Regions from separate parts of the Streptomyces sp. NBC_00285 genome, predicted to be linked through region 1. Evidence: riboswitches for the same ligand, from Rfam matches in the RefSeq annotation. Region 1 holds a riboswitch; the other holds the start of a gene.

What was found. A riboswitch is a leader RNA that binds a small molecule or an ion and turns the genes downstream of it on or off. The one in region 1 is predicted to bind glycine.
Region 2: it holds a riboswitch for glycine, as region 1 does, so the genes downstream of both, gcvP (aminomethyl-transferring glycine dehydrogenase) here and gcvT (glycine cleavage system aminomethyltransferase GcvT) in region 1, are expected to answer to the same signal.

What each region holds. Positions count from the first base shown of each region.
Region 1 covers NZ_CP108055.1:7,482,866-7,490,581, forward strand. The annotation lists gene OHT57_RS34655 (L-serine ammonia-lyase) at 219-1,586, opposite strand; gene glyA (serine hydroxymethyltransferase) at 1,643-2,914, opposite strand; gene gcvH (glycine cleavage system protein GcvH) at 2,930-3,307, opposite strand; gene gcvT (glycine cleavage system aminomethyltransferase GcvT) at 3,447-4,565, opposite strand; glycine riboswitch at 4,618-4,722, opposite strand; glycine riboswitch at 4,723-4,820, opposite strand; gene OHT57_RS34675 (AAA family ATPase) at 5,004-5,678, shown strand; gene OHT57_RS34680 (enhanced serine sensitivity protein SseB) at 5,775-6,575, shown strand; gene OHT57_RS34685 (enhanced serine sensitivity protein SseB C-terminal domain-containing protein) at 6,892-7,647, shown strand.
Region 2 covers NZ_CP108055.1:1,901,655-1,909,370, forward strand. The annotation lists gene OHT57_RS08675 (TOBE domain-containing protein) at 475-894, shown strand; gene gcvP (aminomethyl-transferring glycine dehydrogenase) at 952-3,837, opposite strand; glycine riboswitch at 3,901-4,015, opposite strand; glycine riboswitch at 4,016-4,111, opposite strand; gene OHT57_RS08685 (PRC-barrel domain-containing protein) at 4,235-4,612, shown strand; gene OHT57_RS08690 (DNA polymerase IV) at 4,630-6,006, opposite strand; gene OHT57_RS08695 (MerR family transcriptional regulator) at 6,064-6,747, opposite strand; gene OHT57_RS08700 (bifunctional nuclease family protein) at 7,011-7,484, opposite strand; gene ftsR (transcriptional regulator FtsR) at 7,562-7,716, opposite strand, start outside.

The DNA of each region.
Region 1 (7,716 bases):
TGATACATCCTGACGACAGTCGGCGGTCAGGCGGATGGGAAGCGAGGTCGCGGATGTCGTGAGCCCCAGGTCGGACGCCCATCCCGTGGGATTTCCTGGGGACTTTTCGGGGACTTTCACGTCTGTCCCGGGGACATTCCGGGGACTTCCCGCCGCGTAAGCAGGGAAGGCTCTGACAGCGCTGAAGGGCACGAACGTGCTGGTCAGGGCCTGTTACCTCAACACTCGATGATGTTCACCGCAAGCCCGCCCCGAGCCGTCTCCTTGTACTTGACGCTCATGTCCGCGCCGGTTTCCTTCATCGTCTTGATGACCTTGTCCAGGGACACCTTGTGCGTGCCGTCCCCCCGCATCGCCATCTTCGCCGCCGTGACCGCCTTGACCGCGGCCATGCCGTTGCGCTCGATGCAGGGGATCTGGACGAGGCCGCCGACGGGGTCGCAGGTGAGGCCGAGGTTGTGTTCCATGCCGATCTCGGCCGCGTTCTCGACCTGCTCGGGGGAGCCGCCGAGCACCTCGGCGAGGGCACCGGCGGCCATCGAGCAGGCGGAACCGACCTCGCCCTGGCAGCCGACCTCGGCGCCGGAGATGGAGGCGTTCTCCTTGAAGAGCATGCCGATGGCGCCGGCGGCGAGGAGGAACCTCACCACTCCGTCCTCGTCGGCGCCGGGCACGAAGTTCACGTAGTAGTGGAGCACTGCGGGGATGATGCCGGCGGCCCCGTTGGTCGGGGCGGTCACGACCCGGCCGCCCGCCGCGTTCTCCTCGTTCACCGCCATCGCGTAGAGCGTGATCCACTCCATGGAGTGCGCCAACGGGTCGCCCTCGGCGCGGAGTTGGCGCGCGGTGACGGCGGCCCTGCGGCGCACCTTGAGGCCGCCCGGCAGGATGCCCTCGCGGGACATGCCCCGCGACACACACGCCTGCATCACCCGCCAGATCTCCAGCAGCCCGGTCCGGATCTCGTCCTCGGTGCGCCAGGCCCGCTCGTTCTCCAGCATCAGCGAGGAGATCGACAGGCCGGTCTCCCGCGCCAGGCGCAGCAGTTCGTCGCCGGTGCGGAAGGGGTACTTCAGGGCCGTGTCGTCGAGCTTGATCCGGTCCGCGCCGACCGCGTCCTCGTCGACGACGAACCCGCCGCCCACCGAGTAGTACGTCTTGGACAGCAGTTCGGCGCCCGAGGCGTCGTACGCCCACACCGTCATGCCGTTCGCGTGGTACGGCAGTGCCTCGCGGCGGTGCAGGACCAGGTCGTCGTCGAAGGAGAACGGGATCTCGCGCTCACCGAGCAGGTTCAGTGTCCCCGTGGCCCTGATCTGTGACACCCGGTCGTCCGCGGTCTCCACGTCCACCGTGCGTGGGGAGGCTCCCTCCAGGCCGAGCAGCACCGCCTTCGGGGTGCCGTGGCCGTGGCCGGTCGCGCCCAGGGAGCCGTAGAGCTCGCAGCGCACCGACGCGACGGAGTCCAGCAGCTCCTCGTTGCGCAGGCGGCGGGCGAAGATACGGGCCGCCCGCATCGGGCCGACCGTGTGGGAGCTGGACGGGCCGATGCCGATCGAGAACAGGTCGAAGACCGAGATGGCCACGGGAACTCCTTCAAAAAGGGCGGGGGCACACGGCGTCGGGTGCCCCCGCCGCGGAACTACTTGTTCAGGCCGGGGTACAGCGGGTGCTTGTCGGCGAGCGCCCTGACCCGGGCCTTCAGCGACTCCCCGTCGTAGGACGGCTTCAGTGTCTCGGCGATCACGTCCGCGACCTCGGCGAAGTCCTCGGTTGTGAAGCCGCGGGTGGCCAGGGCCGGCGTACCGATCCGCAGCCCCGACGTCACCATCGGCGGGCGCGGGTCGTTCGGGACGGCGTTGCGGTTGACCGTGATGCCGACCTCGTGGAGACGGTCCTCGGCCTGCCGCCCGTCCAGCTCGGACTCGCGCAGGTCGACGAGGAGCAGGTGCACGTCGGTGCCGCCGGAGAGCACGTCGACCCCGGCCTCCCGGGCGTCGTCAGCCGTCAGACGCTCGGCGAGGATGCGCGCACCGTCCACCGTACGCCGCTGGCGCTCCTTGAACTCCTCCGAGGCGGCGACCTTGAAGGACACGGCCTTCGCCGCGATCACGTGCTCCAGGGGACCACCCTGGAAGCCCGGGAAGACGGAGGAGTTCAGCTTCTTCGCGAACTCCTTCTTCGCGAGGATGATCCCGCCGCGCGGGCCGCCCAGCGTCTTGTGGGTCGTGGAGGTGACCACGTCCGCGTACTCGACGGGGTTCGGGTGCAGCCCGGCGGCCACGAGACCGGCGAAGTGCGCCATGTCGACCCACAGGTACGCCTCGACCTCGTCGGCGATCCGCCGGAACTCCGCGAAGTCCAGCTGCCGCGGGTAGGCGGACCAGCCCGCGATGATCACCTTCGGGCGGTGCTCCTTGGCCAGCCGTTCCAGCTCGGCCATGTCGACGAGCCCGGCCTCGTCGACGTGGTAGGCGACCACGTCGAACTGCTTGCCGGAGAAGTTCAGCCGCATCCCGTGGGTGAGGTGACCGCCGTGCGCGAGGTCGAGCCCGAGGATGGTGTCGCCGGGCTGGGCCAGCGCGAACAGGGCGGCCTGGTTGGCGGAGGCGCCGGAGTGCGGCTGCACGTTGGCGTACTCGGCGCCGAACAGCTCCTTGACCCGGTCGATCGCGATCTGCTCGGCCACGTCGACGTGCTCACAGCCGCCGTAGTAGCGGCGGCCCGGATAGCCCTCGGCGTACTTGTTGGTCAGGACCGAGCCCTGTGCCTCCATGACCGCGAGCGGCGCGAAGTTCTCGGACGCGATCATTTCGAGGGTGGACTGCTGGCGGTGCAGCTCGGCGTCGACCGCGGCGGCGATCTCCGGGTCGAGTTCGTGCAGGGGTGTGTTCAGTGCGGACGTCACGGTCATCGGGTGTGCAGCTCCTCAGCCGGCGGAAAAGGCGGTGTACTCGTCGGCGGAGAGGAGGTCGGCCGGCTCCTCCGTGACGCGTACCTTGAACAGCCAGCCGCCCTCGAAGGGGGCGGAGTTCACCAGCGACGGGTCGTTGACGACGTCCTCGTTGACCTCGGTGACCTCACCGGCCACCGGGGAGTACAGGTCGCTGACCGACTTGGTGGACTCCAGCTCGCCGCAGGTCTCGCCCGCGGTCACCGTGGCGCCGACCTCCGGGAGCTGGACGAAGACGACATCGCCGAGCGCGTTGGCCGCGTGCTCCGTGATGCCGACCGTCGAGACGCCGTCCTCGGCGCCCGACAGCCACTCGTGCTCCTTGCTGTAACGCAGCTGCTGGGGGTTGCTCATGGCCTGAATTCTCCTGTACGCGGGGGAGTGCTGGTGAATGGGGGTACTGCGCGAGGCGCGCTTGAGCAGCGACTATGTGCTCAGCATCACCTACGGCGGCCCTGTCAGGCCGCTTGTTTCCGGACGCCTGTTTCGGCTTCTACTTCTGACGCCTGTAGAACGGCAGCGCCACGACCTCGTACGCCTCGTGGCTGCCCCGGATGTCCACACCGACACCGGCCGTGCCCGGCGTCGCGTGCGCGGCGTCGACGTACGCGATGGCGATCGGCCTGCCCAGCGTGGGGGAGGGGGCGCCGGAGGTGACCTCGCCGATCACCGCACCGCCCGCGACGACGGCGTACCCGGCACGCGGCACCCGACGGCCCTCGGCGACCAGGCCGACGAGGACGCGAGGGGGGTTCTCGGCGGCACGCGAGGCGGCCTTGTGGAGGGCCTCGCGCCCGACGAAGTCCCCCTCCTTCTCGAACTTCACGACCCGGCCGAGCCCGGCGTCGAAGGGGGTCAGCTCCCGCGACAGCTCGTGCCCGTACAGCGGCATGCCCGCTTCCAGACGCAGGGTGTCCCGGCAGGACAGTCCGCAGGGGACCAGGCCCACACCCTCGCCGGCCTTGGTCAGCGCCTGCCACAACTCGACCGCGTGCTCCGGCTTCACGAACAGCTCGAAGCCGTCCTCGCCGGTGTACCCGGTGCGCGCGATCAGCGCGGGGACCCCGGCGACCGTGCCCGGCAGACCGGCGTAGTACTTCAGCCCGTCGAGATCGGCGTCGGTCAGGGACGCGAGGATCCCCGGAGACTCCGGTCCCTGTACGGCGATCAGCGCGTACGCGTCCCGGTCGTCCCGCACCTCGGCGTCGAAGCCGGCCGCGCGCTCGGTCAGCGCGTCCAGGACGACCTGGGCGTTGGAGGCGTTGGCGACCACCATGTAGTCGGTCTCGCCGAGCCGGTAGACGATCAGGTCGTCCAGGATGCCGCCGTCGGTCTGGCAGATCATGGTGTAGCGGGCCCGGCCGACACCGACGGAGCCGATGTTGCCGACGAGGGCGAAGTTCAAAAGGGCAGCCGCGGCCGGTCCGCTCACCGTGATCTCCCCCATGTGGGAGAGGTCGAAGAGCCCGGCCTTCGTACGCACCGCGGTGTGCTCGTCGCGCTCGGAGCCGTACCGCAGGGGCATGTCCCAGCCGGCGAAGTCGGTCATCGTCGCGCCGAGCGAGCGATGCAGGGCATCGAGGGCGGTGTGACGGGGTTCAGAACTGCTCATCGGGCGGTCGTCTCCAAGGATCCCAGGACATGGGTGTGACGGGCGAGGTGATTCCTCCCCATCTGTCATCGGAACCTGAGAGGTTCGCCATGAAGAAACATGGCTTGCACCTTGGGTGGAGCCGCCTTCGAGTGGGCGGCCCGCTTTTCAGATGTGCCTCGCCCGCGCGGTAACGGGGGCCTGAGAGATTCAAGGGAGGGACTTGCTCCTTCGGCGCCCGGGTACATGTACCCAGGACTCTCCCGCGCGGATTCAAGCGGCCGGTATGCAGTTGGCGCCGACATCATTGCACGCATCGCGGGCGGGCGGCAGGGCCGCACCCGGCCCCTCCCTTTGTAACTGGCTTGTGGCGGTACGCGTACAGAAACACGGGAGATCATCCATTACCTTCTCTTTACGCTTGGTGGGGAGGGGAGACCCTGACCCCGGAGGAGGACGATGACGGTGAACAGGACCACCGCGTACGCGACTACCTCGGGCCTGGCGCTGCCCGAGCAGCCCGCGGCCCCGGCCGTCGAGGCCCGCGGCACGCGCCCGGCGCCGGTCGTCCGTGACCTGCGCGACCGCCTGGGACACAGCCCGCACGCCCTGCTCTTCGGCCCCAAGGACCTCGTCGTCATCACCGGCCTGCCCGGCAGCGGCAAGTCCACCCTGATGAAGCGTGCGGTCACAGGGGCACGCATCGACTCCCAGGACACCCGCGACCGCTGGGACGGCCGACTGTCCCGCTTCCTGCCGTACGCCGTCTACCGCCCCCTGGTCCGGCTCGCGCACTACGCCGGACTGCGCCGCGCCCTGCGCTCCGGCGAGGGGGTCGTCGTGCACGACTGCGGGACGCAGACCTGGGTGCGCGGCTGGCTGGCCCGCGAGGCCCGCCGCCGGGGCGGCACCCTGCACCTGCTGCTCCTCGACGTCACGGCGGACGCAGCGCTGGAGGGCCAGCGCGAACGCGGCCGGGGTGTCTCGCGGTACGCCTTCCTGCGCCACCGGGGCGCGGCCGCCCGCCTGATCCGTGCCGTGGAGCGGGGCGACCTGCCCCAGGGCTGCGCCTCGGCGGTGCTGGTCGACCGGGAGGCGGCGGACGTCCTGCGGCGGATCGGCTTCACCGGCTGAGGCGGGAAGAACTCGTCCGGGCCGGGGCCGGCTCCCGCCGTACCCGCTAGCCTTTCAGCCACATCAGTACTGGGTTCACAGCAGGCGGTCGCACAGATGGATTTCCCGGCGGATCTCCCCGCGGACTTCTCGGAGTTTCCGGCACAGACGGCACACCCCCATCCGCACGGCGGATGGCCGGGCAACGAACTGGAGGAGGTGCTCTCCGCCTCCCTCGGCATGCCCTCGGCATGCGCCCGGATCATCGAGGTGCTCGGCCGCAGCTTCGTCTGGATCCCCCTGCCGAACGGCGGCGGCCCGCACAGCGGCCCCCTCGACCTGCCCACGCTGGAGATCGGCGGCCAGGCGTTCGTGCCGGTCTTCAGCTCCGAGGAGCAGTTCCGCCAGGTCGTCGGCAGCCATCTGTCGTGCACCATCGCCCCGGCGGTCGAGTTCGCCCGTGGCCTGCCCCCGCACGTGGGCCTCGCCCTGAACCCCGACGGTGTGGTCGGCGTCCCGCTCCCCCCGGCCGCCGTCGCCGACCTCTGCCGGGTGGGCCGCTCCCCCCTCGACGGCCCCAACACCGGCGGGCGGGTCAAGCTCTACGAACCGGACTGGCAGGACGACCCGGTCGACTTCCTCGCCACCGCCTCCGCGGAGTTCGCGGCGACCGGCGTGGTCCTGACGGCCCGCCGCTGCCTTGCGGCCATCGAGACGGCCGACCCGGTGATGTTCGTGGGCGTCGAACTCTCCCAATGGGAGGGAGATCTGCGCACCTTGCCGATGGACGCTCTCGGCCGGGCCCTGCACCGGACCCCGGTCCGGTGGCCGGTGAACCTGGTCCTGCTGGACGTGGCGGACGACCCGGTGGGGCACTGGATGCGCGAACAGGTACGGCCCTTCTACACGCAGGGCTAGGTGTGCTTCGACGATCCCGCCGTCCCGGCGCGCACATTCGCCCTGTCGCACCCGGTACCGGGCGGCCCTTCGCGTTGCGATCGCACGCACCGGACGCCGCCGCGTTCGACACCCGCCCCGGGAACAACCCGGCCCGGGGCGCGGGACTGTGCCACTATGCGGTCCGCCGCGGGCGCGACCGGTCACGGACGAGCGCACCCGTCGACAGCGCACAGATCCCGGGCTCGTGGGCGCTTAAGCTGGGTCCAAACTCGGGGCCGACTTCAAGAAGGGGCGAAACAGGGTGAGCGCCACCACGACCGGCCAGGTCGAGCACATGCTGCGCCAGGTGACCCCCGGGCGCTACGACGCCTACGAGGCACTGCTGCGCGCCCTCGCGACCCCCAACTCCGGCCAGGTCTGGATGCTTCTGTGGCACGGCCAGTCCGGCTCCCCCGACGCCCAGTACGGAAACATGGAGGTCGAGGGCTACGGCTACGCCCCATGCGTCACCTCCGCCCAGGAGTTGAGCGCCAGTGGCTGGAACCGCTCCTACGAAGTGGTCGAAGGCATCGACGTGGCCCGCACCCTGTTCCCCGACCACTACGGGCTCTGGCTCAACCCGCACGCCCCGGGCGGCGGCGTCGGCATCCCCTGGCTCGACCTGCGCCGCATCGCGACCGGCCTGGAGCGCCAGCCCGCGGGACCGCTGCGGCTGTCGGAACCCGGTATCGAGGTCCCGCAGTTCTACGCCCTGCTCTCGCACAACGCCCACCGCACCCCGGCGGTCCGCTCGCTGCGCCGCGCCTGGGTGCAGCCGGCGCTCGGTGCGCCATATCTCGCCATCGGTCTCGACGTGTACGACACCAGCCCCTCGGCCGTCGACTCGGTGCGCGGGATGATGCAGCAGTCCATCGGCGCCGTCCCGGACGGCCTCCCGGTGTCGACCGTGGCGATGTCCGACGAGTACGACCCGGTGGCCCTGTGGATGCGGGCCGGTGCCCGGCCCTTCTACGACCGCGAGGCCCACGGCGCCCCCGCCCAGGCCCCGGCAGCCGGGTACGGCTACCCTCCGGCCGGCGGAGGCTACTGAAAGTCACTTCCCTCTTTCTTACGCCATCACGTTACAACCACATTTCTCCGCGCGTAGATAACGGCGATT
Region 2 (7,716 bases), 5.6 Mb from region 1:
TCCATGGGCGTTGGACCGACCTGCGGCCCTACGCCACCTGGGCGCAGGCCACCCACCCGGTCGACACGCGGCCGCACGGGGACCGACTCTGCGGGCACCCCGGCCGAGGACCCGCCCAACCGGCCACTCTCGACCTGGTCCTGGCGGGGACCACCTCAACTACCTTTTCCGATCAGTAGCGTTGCCGATCCGCTCTCGGTGCACGAGGTCATCCCGGCCATCCCGGCCAAGGCGGGCTCGGCAAATCCGCCGGCAAGTCGAAACATTCGCTCGTCTTGGCGATCCTTACGGAACGGGAACGCGCACGCCCGTCGCCAACGTCGCCGAACACCCCGACGGCGTCAAGGCCGGCGCCTGCTTCACCTCGGAGCTCCCGCGCGAGGCGGAACCCGACCGCACCCGCCACCCTCGCGTCCACACCGACGGACATGCGCATACCAGACATCCGACGCATACGACTCTAAGTTGATGCCCATGACCCTGAGCATCCGCAACCAGCTCCCCGGCACCGTCACCACCGTCACCCCGGGCGAGGCCATGGCGACGGTCAAGATCCGACTCGACGGCGGCCAGGACCTCACGGCCGCGATCACCCTCGATGCCGTCCAGGAACTCGGCCTCACCCGGGGCACGTCCGTACGCGCCCTGGTGAAGTCGACGGAGGTCTCCCTCGCCACCGCCCCGCTCCGGGGCGTGTCCATCCGCAACCAGCTCCCGGGCACGGTGTCCGCCGTGGTCGCCGGCGCCGCCATGGCCACCGTGAAGATCGCCGTCGAGGGGGGCGAGCTCACCTCCGCGATCACCGCGGACGCCGCGACCGACCTCGCCCTGGCCGTCGGCACCCCGGTGGTCGCTCTCATCAAGTCGACCGAGGTGTCACTGGCGAAGGAGTAGCCCCGGCCCGGCGTGAAGAAAAGGGCCCCGCCGAAACGGGGCCCTCATCACCTCAGATCAGTCCTCGTACGCGTCCAGCGGCGGGCAGGAGCACACGAGGTTCCGGTCGCCGAAGGCCTGGTCGATCCGCCGTACCGGCGGCCAGTACTTGTCCGCGACCGACACCCCGGCCGGGAACACGGCTTCCTCGCGCGTGTAGGAGTGCTCCCACTCCCCGCCAAGCGCACCGGCGGTGTGCGGAGCGTTCCGCAGCGGGTTGTCGTCGGCGGCCCATTCCCCGGCCCCGACCTTCTCGATCTCCCCGCGAATGGCGATCATCGCCTCGCAGAACCTATCGAGTTCGATCAGGTCCTCGGACTCGGTCGGCTCGATCATCAGCGTCCCGGCCACCGGGAACGACATGGTCGGCGCGTGGAAGCCGTAGTCGATGAGCCGCTTGGCCACATCGTCGACGCTCACCCCGGTCGCCTTGGTCAGCGGCCGCAGGTCGATGATGCACTCGTGCGCGACCAGCCCGCCAGGACCGGTGTAGAGCACGGGGTAGTGCGGCTCCAGCCGCTTGGCGATGTAGTTGGCGGAGAGCACCGCCACCTGTGTGGCCCGCTTGAGTCCCTCACCGCCCATGAGCCTCACGTACGCCCACGAGATCGGCAGGATCCCCGCGGAACCCCAGGGCGCGGCCGAGATCGGCCCGACGCCGGTCTCCGGGCCCGCCGCGGGCTGCATCGGGTGGTTCGGCAGATACGGCGCCAGGTGCGCCCGAACTCCGACCGGACCCACGCCCGGTCCGCCGCCGCCGTGCGGGATGCAGAAGGTCTTGTGCAGGTTCAGGTGCGAGACGTCGCCGCCGAAGTGCCCCGGCTTGGCCAGCCCCACCAGCGCGTTGAGATTGGCCCCGTCGACGTACACCTGCCCGCCTGCCTCGTGCACCTGCGCACAGATCTCGGCGACGTGCTCCTCGAAGACCCCGTGCGTCGAGGGATACGTGATCATCAGCACGGCCAGCTCGGTGCGGTGCTGCTCGATCTTCGCCCGCAGGTCCTCGACGTCGATCTCGCCGTCCTCGGCGGTCTTCACGACGACGACCTTCATCCCGGCCATGACGGCACTCGCGGCATTCGTGCCGTGCGCCGACGACGGGATGAGACACACGGTCCGCTGCTCGTCACCGTTGGCCCGGTGATACCCGCGTACGGCGAGCAGCCCGGCCAGCTCGCCCTGTGAACCGGCGTTGGGCTGAAGCGACACGTTGTCGTACCCGGTGACCTCGGCGAGCCGCTCCTCCAGCTCCCGGATCAGCGTCAGATAACCCTGCGCCTGCTCGATGGGGGCGAAGGGGTGCAGCTGCCCGAACTCGGGCCAGGTGACCGGTTCCATCTCGGTGGTCGCGTTGAGCTTCATGGTGCAGGAGCCCAGCGGGATCATGCCGCGGTCGAGCGCGTAGTCGCGGTCGGCCAGCCGGCGCAGGTAGCGCAGCATCGCGGTCTCGGAGCGGTACTGGTGGAAGACGGGATGGGCGAGGAAGTCGTCGGCGCGCAGCAACGCGTCCGGCAGTGCCTCCTCAGTGGCCGCGTCCAGTGCCTCAATGTCGGCCTCGACCCCGAACGCGCCCCACACGGCGGCGAGTTGAGCCCGCGCGGTGGTCTCGTCGCAGGCGATGGACACATGGTCGGCGTCGACGAGATGGACGTTGACGCCGTTGTGCCGCGCCGCGGAGACGACTTCGGCGGCCTTCGCGGGCACGCGCACGGTCAGCGTGTCGAAGTAGGAGCCGTGCACGACCTCGACCCCACCGGCCGTGAGGCCCGCGGCGAGGATGTTCGCGTAGCGGTGCGTACGGCGGGCGATGCCCCTGAGCCCCTCGGGCCCGTGGTAGACGGCGTACATCCCGGCCATCACCGCGAGCAGCACCTGGGCCGTGCAGATGTTGCTGGTCGCCTTCTCCCGGCGGATGTGCTGCTCACGCGTCTGGAGCGCGAGCCGGTAGGCCTTGTTCCCGTCGGCGTCCACGGACACGCCCACGAGCCGCCCGGGCAGGCTCCGCGCGAACTTCTCCCGCACGGCCATGTATCCGGCGTGCGGACCGCCGAACCCCATCGGCACACCGAAACGCTGTGTGGTCCCAACCGCGATGTCCGCCCCGAGCTCGCCGGGCGACTTCAGCAGGGTCAGCGCAAGCAGATCGGCGGCGACGGTCACGAGCGCGCCGAGCTCATGAGCCTGGTCGACGACCGCCTTGATGTCGCGTACGGCCCCGGAGGCGCCGGGGTACTGGACGAGCACGCCGTTGATCTCCCGCTCGGCGAGCTCGGCCGGGATCCCGTCGCTGAGGTCGGCGACGACGACCTCGACGCCGGTCGGCTCGGCGCGGGTCCGGATCACTGCGATGGTCTGCGGCAACGCGTCGGCGTCGACGAGGAAGATCCCCTTCTTGTTCTTCCCCATCCGGAGGGACAGCGCCAGGGCCTCGGCCGCCGCTGTCCCCTCGTCGAGCAGCGAGGCACCGGAGGTGGGCAGCCCGGTGAGGTCTGCGACCATGGTCTGGAAGTTGAGCAGGGCCTCAAGCCGTCCCTGCGAGATCTCCGGCTGATAGGGCGTGTAAGCCGTGTACCAGGCCGGGTTCTCCATGACGTTGCGCAGGATGACAGGCGGAGTGAAGGTGCCGTGGTACCCGAGCCCGATCATGGAGTCGAGCACCTGGTTCCGGTCGGCCAGCGACCGCAGCTCGGCCAGCACCTCGGCCTCGGTACGCGCTCCGGGAAGCTCCAGGGCATCGGCGTTCTTGATCACATCCGGCACCGCGGCGGCGGTGAGTTCGTCCAGCGAGCCGTAGCCGACCTGGGCGAGCATCTTGGCCTGAGCCCCGTGGTCGGGGCCGATGTGACGCTGCTCGAAGGGGATTCCCTGCTCGAGGGCGGAGAGCGGAATGCGATGGGCGGTCATTGCGGAGGCCTCCTGGTCTGACACGACCTTCGAGGGGTACACCCCGGCACGGGTACCCCGACGGCCTCCCCCTCTGTCATCTCAACCTGAGAGCTTCACCAGGCCGCCCGAGAGCGACCGGCTTTCACCGTCGGTGAGAGCGGAAGCCGTCGACACCCGCCCTGCTTTCCAGAGTGACCTCGCCCGTGCGGTACGTGAGCCTGAGAGATTCTGGGGAGGATTTGCTCCTTCGGCGCCTCCGATGATGTCTGGAGGACTCTCCCGCACGGTGTCGACAGCCGCCTGCAACAGTACCAGCGAGGTCAACGCCCGAGCTTTCGAGTGGCCGCACACCCCAATGTGCTCTTTCGTAGTGCTTACGACCGCTTCGGATGAGGTGCGACCAAGTGGAGGGCCCGTGCAGACCGACATCGATCCGCGCAACCTGATCGGCCGCAAGGCGTTCGACCGCAATGGCACCAAGATCGGCAGTATCGACGAGGTCTACCTGGACGACGCGACCGGCATGCCCGAGTGGGCAGCCATACGCACCGGCCTCTTCTCCAGGGACGCCTTCGTCCCCCTGGGACCGAGCGAAGTGATCGAAGGCACCCTGCACATCCCCTTCGACCGCGCCCTCATCAAGGAAGCCCCCGACTTCGGCGTGGGCCGGCACCTCTCCCCCGACCAGGAACTCCAGCTCTACCACCACTACGGCCTCGACACGGCCCCGCCGCCCCCGTTCCCGGACCGGGACTTCGGCAAGCTTGCGGGCACGGAGGAAGCCGAGGCCTGAGGGAGCCTCCGGCCCACTCACCCACCGACGAACCCGTCACGGGTGATCCGATGGGGACCGGCCGCCTCCACCAACGGCAACGGCTCCGCCACCTCCAACGCAGGATCCTCGACCCGGAACGTCCGCACCCGCCCCGGTTCCGAATCCGGCGTCTCGAACCGCACGGTCACCCTCCCCAGCCCGCTCCCCTGCACCCACCCGTGCCCGAACTCGGCATGCCGCACATCGTGACCGGCGACCCACCTCCGCCCGACCGCCACGTCACGCTCCTCCACAGGGGTGTCATCAGCCGCCTCCTCGACGGTGTGCTCTCCTCGCTCCTCCATGGCCTGAGCGAACAAGTCCTCCTGGGTGAAGTCGGCCAGCCCGCTCACGCCCACCCCCAGCAACCGCACACCCCCCGTGGAGTCCACGCCCTCCAGCAAGCGCAGGGCGGCCTCCCGGACCACCGTGGGATCGTCCGTGGGCCCCCTCAGGGTCTCGGACCGCGTCAGCGTCGAGAAGTCGTACCGCCGCACCTTCAGCACGATGGTGCGCCCCGACAGCCCGGCCCCCCGCAGCCGCCGCACACACCGGTCGGCCAGCCGCTGCACCTCCAGCCCCACCCGGACACGGTCATGGATGTCCACGTCGTACGTGTCCTCCACCGACACCGACTTCGTCTCACGCTCCGCCACCACGGGCCGCTCGTCCCGGGCCAGCGCCATCGCGTACAACCCGTGCCCGTGCGCCTTGCCCAGCAGCCGTACCAGCTCGTCCTCCCCCGCCTCCACGATCTCGTCGACCGTATGGATGCCGGCCCGCCGCAGGTGGTCTCCCGTCGCCGGCCCCACCCCCGGCAGCGTCCGCACCGGCATCGGCCCGAGCAGCGCGCGCTCGGTACCCGGTTCGATCACCACCAGCCCGTCCGGCTTGGCCTGCTCGGAGGCGATCTTCGCGAGCATCTTGGACGCGGCGAGTCCCACTGACCCCGTCAATCCTGTGCCGGCCCGTATGTCGGCCCGCAGCTTCGCCCCGGCCAGGCGCGCCGACCGGTCGTCCCAAGCCGTGCCCCCGGCCTCCAGGTCCACGAAGGCCTCGTCCAGGCTCAGGGGCTCCACCAGCGGAGACAGCTCCCTCAGCAGCCCCATCACCTGCTCGCTGATCGACCGGTAGAGGTCGAAGCGGGGCACGAGATAGGCGGCGTTCGGCGCGAGCCGTCTGGCCTGGGCCGTGGGCATCGCCGAGTTCACGCCGAACACCCGGGCCTCGTACGACGCGGTCGCCACCACGCCCCGCGGCCCCAGACCGCCCACGACGACGGCCTTCCCGCGCAGACTCGGCTTGGACGCCTGCTCCGCCGAGGCGTAGAAGGCATCCATGTCGAGATGCAGGATCGTGGGCGCTTTTCTCACAGGTCCGATGCTGCCCTACGCCACTGACAATGCCCGCCCCGAAGGGCGGTACGGGCCTCAGACCGCCCGGTTGCGCCGCCGCGCCAACTCGTCTGCGGGGTTGTGTCCCACCAGGGTCTCCCCGGTGTCGATGCGCTCTCCGTGCAGTTGGGACAGGGCGCTCTCGACGTCACGCCACACGACACCCACGGCGATCCCGAAGATTCCCTGACCGCCCTGGAGCAGCGCGTGGACCTCGTCCGGCGAGGTGCACTCGTAGACCGTGGCACCGTCGCTCATGAGCGTCATGCGCTCCAGGTCCTGGAAGCCCCGCTCCCGCAGGTGCTGGACCGTGGTGCGGATGTTCTGCAGGGACACGCCGGTGTCGAGGAACCGCTTGACGATCTTCAGGACGACGACGTCCCGAAAGCTGTAGAGCCGCTGTGTCCCCGACCCGTGGGCGGGCCGCACGCTCGGCTCGACGAGCCCGGTGCGCGCCCAGTAGTCGAGCTGCCGGTAGGTGATGCCGGCCGCCGCGCAGGCCGTAGGGCCGCGATAGCCGATCTGCTCGGACGCCATGGACGTCGCCCCTCCGCTGCTCGGCACGGCCGCCGTTCGCTGCGGAACGTGCTCGGCCGCACTGCCGTGCTGGGGGTCTGCCCAACTCGACCGAAGTTGAGAGCTTGGGGGAGGGTACGGACCGCTTGCCCCGAGACTCCGTCCGGGGGCACCCCCAGCCGTACCGTCGCCGCTGCTTCTCACGCCGACCTCCGTCCTTGACCTGCCTTCTCGACGGTAGGCAGTCACCAGGGGTGCGTCAACGATCGCCACACTCGGCACGCCGAGTGATAATCACCCTAGGAGTGGTTTCCCGTATCCAACCGCGGGGAAAGGCTAGCCGAATGTGCTCCGAACGGGCCGCAGGACGCTCTCACACGCCGGTGGCAAATGCCAGCATTTTGGTGACGACCGGACACAGCCGACCTCTCACGGACCACTGATCCGCCGGGTCGGCTGACTCTGTCTCACTGGCTGCTGGTGCCGAAGTCCTCGGGGGAGATCTGGTCGAGGAACTCGCGGAACTTCTCCACCTCGTCCTCCTGCTCGTCCGGAATCGCGATGCCGGCGTCGTCGAGTACTCCGTCGCTGCCGTAGATGGGCGTCCCGGTGCGCAGGGCCAGCGCTATGGCGTCGGACGGCCGCGCGCTCACCTCGACCCCGCTGGCGAAGACCAGCTCCGCGTAGAAGACGCCCTCACGAAGGTCCGTGATGCGCACTTCGGTGAGCTCCTGGCCGACCGCCTCCAGCACGTCCTTGAACAGGTCGTGGGTCAGCGGTCGTGCGGGGGCCATGCCCTGCTGCGCGAAGGCGATCGCAGTCGCCTCCCCGGGCCCGATCCAGATGGGAAGGTAGCGGTCGCCTCCCACTTCACGCAGGAGCACGATCGGTTGGTTGGAGGGCATTTCGACCCGGACACCTACGACATCGAGCTCGTTCACACAGCAACCCTAGGCCGTGCCCGGGACGTTTGGGTAGTCGGGCAGGAAACGGGTGACAGTTCCTGCACCAGCCGCCCTCAGGGCAGTCGTACACCGAGCGCGGTCTGCACGAGTGCCGCATGCAGCTTCACCGTGAGGCCGGCGAGTTCCTTCGCACGGGCTTCCGCGTGTGCGCGGGTCTGCGGGTTGCGGTGGCGCTTCAGCGGGGCCACCACCTGCTCCACGAGCCCAG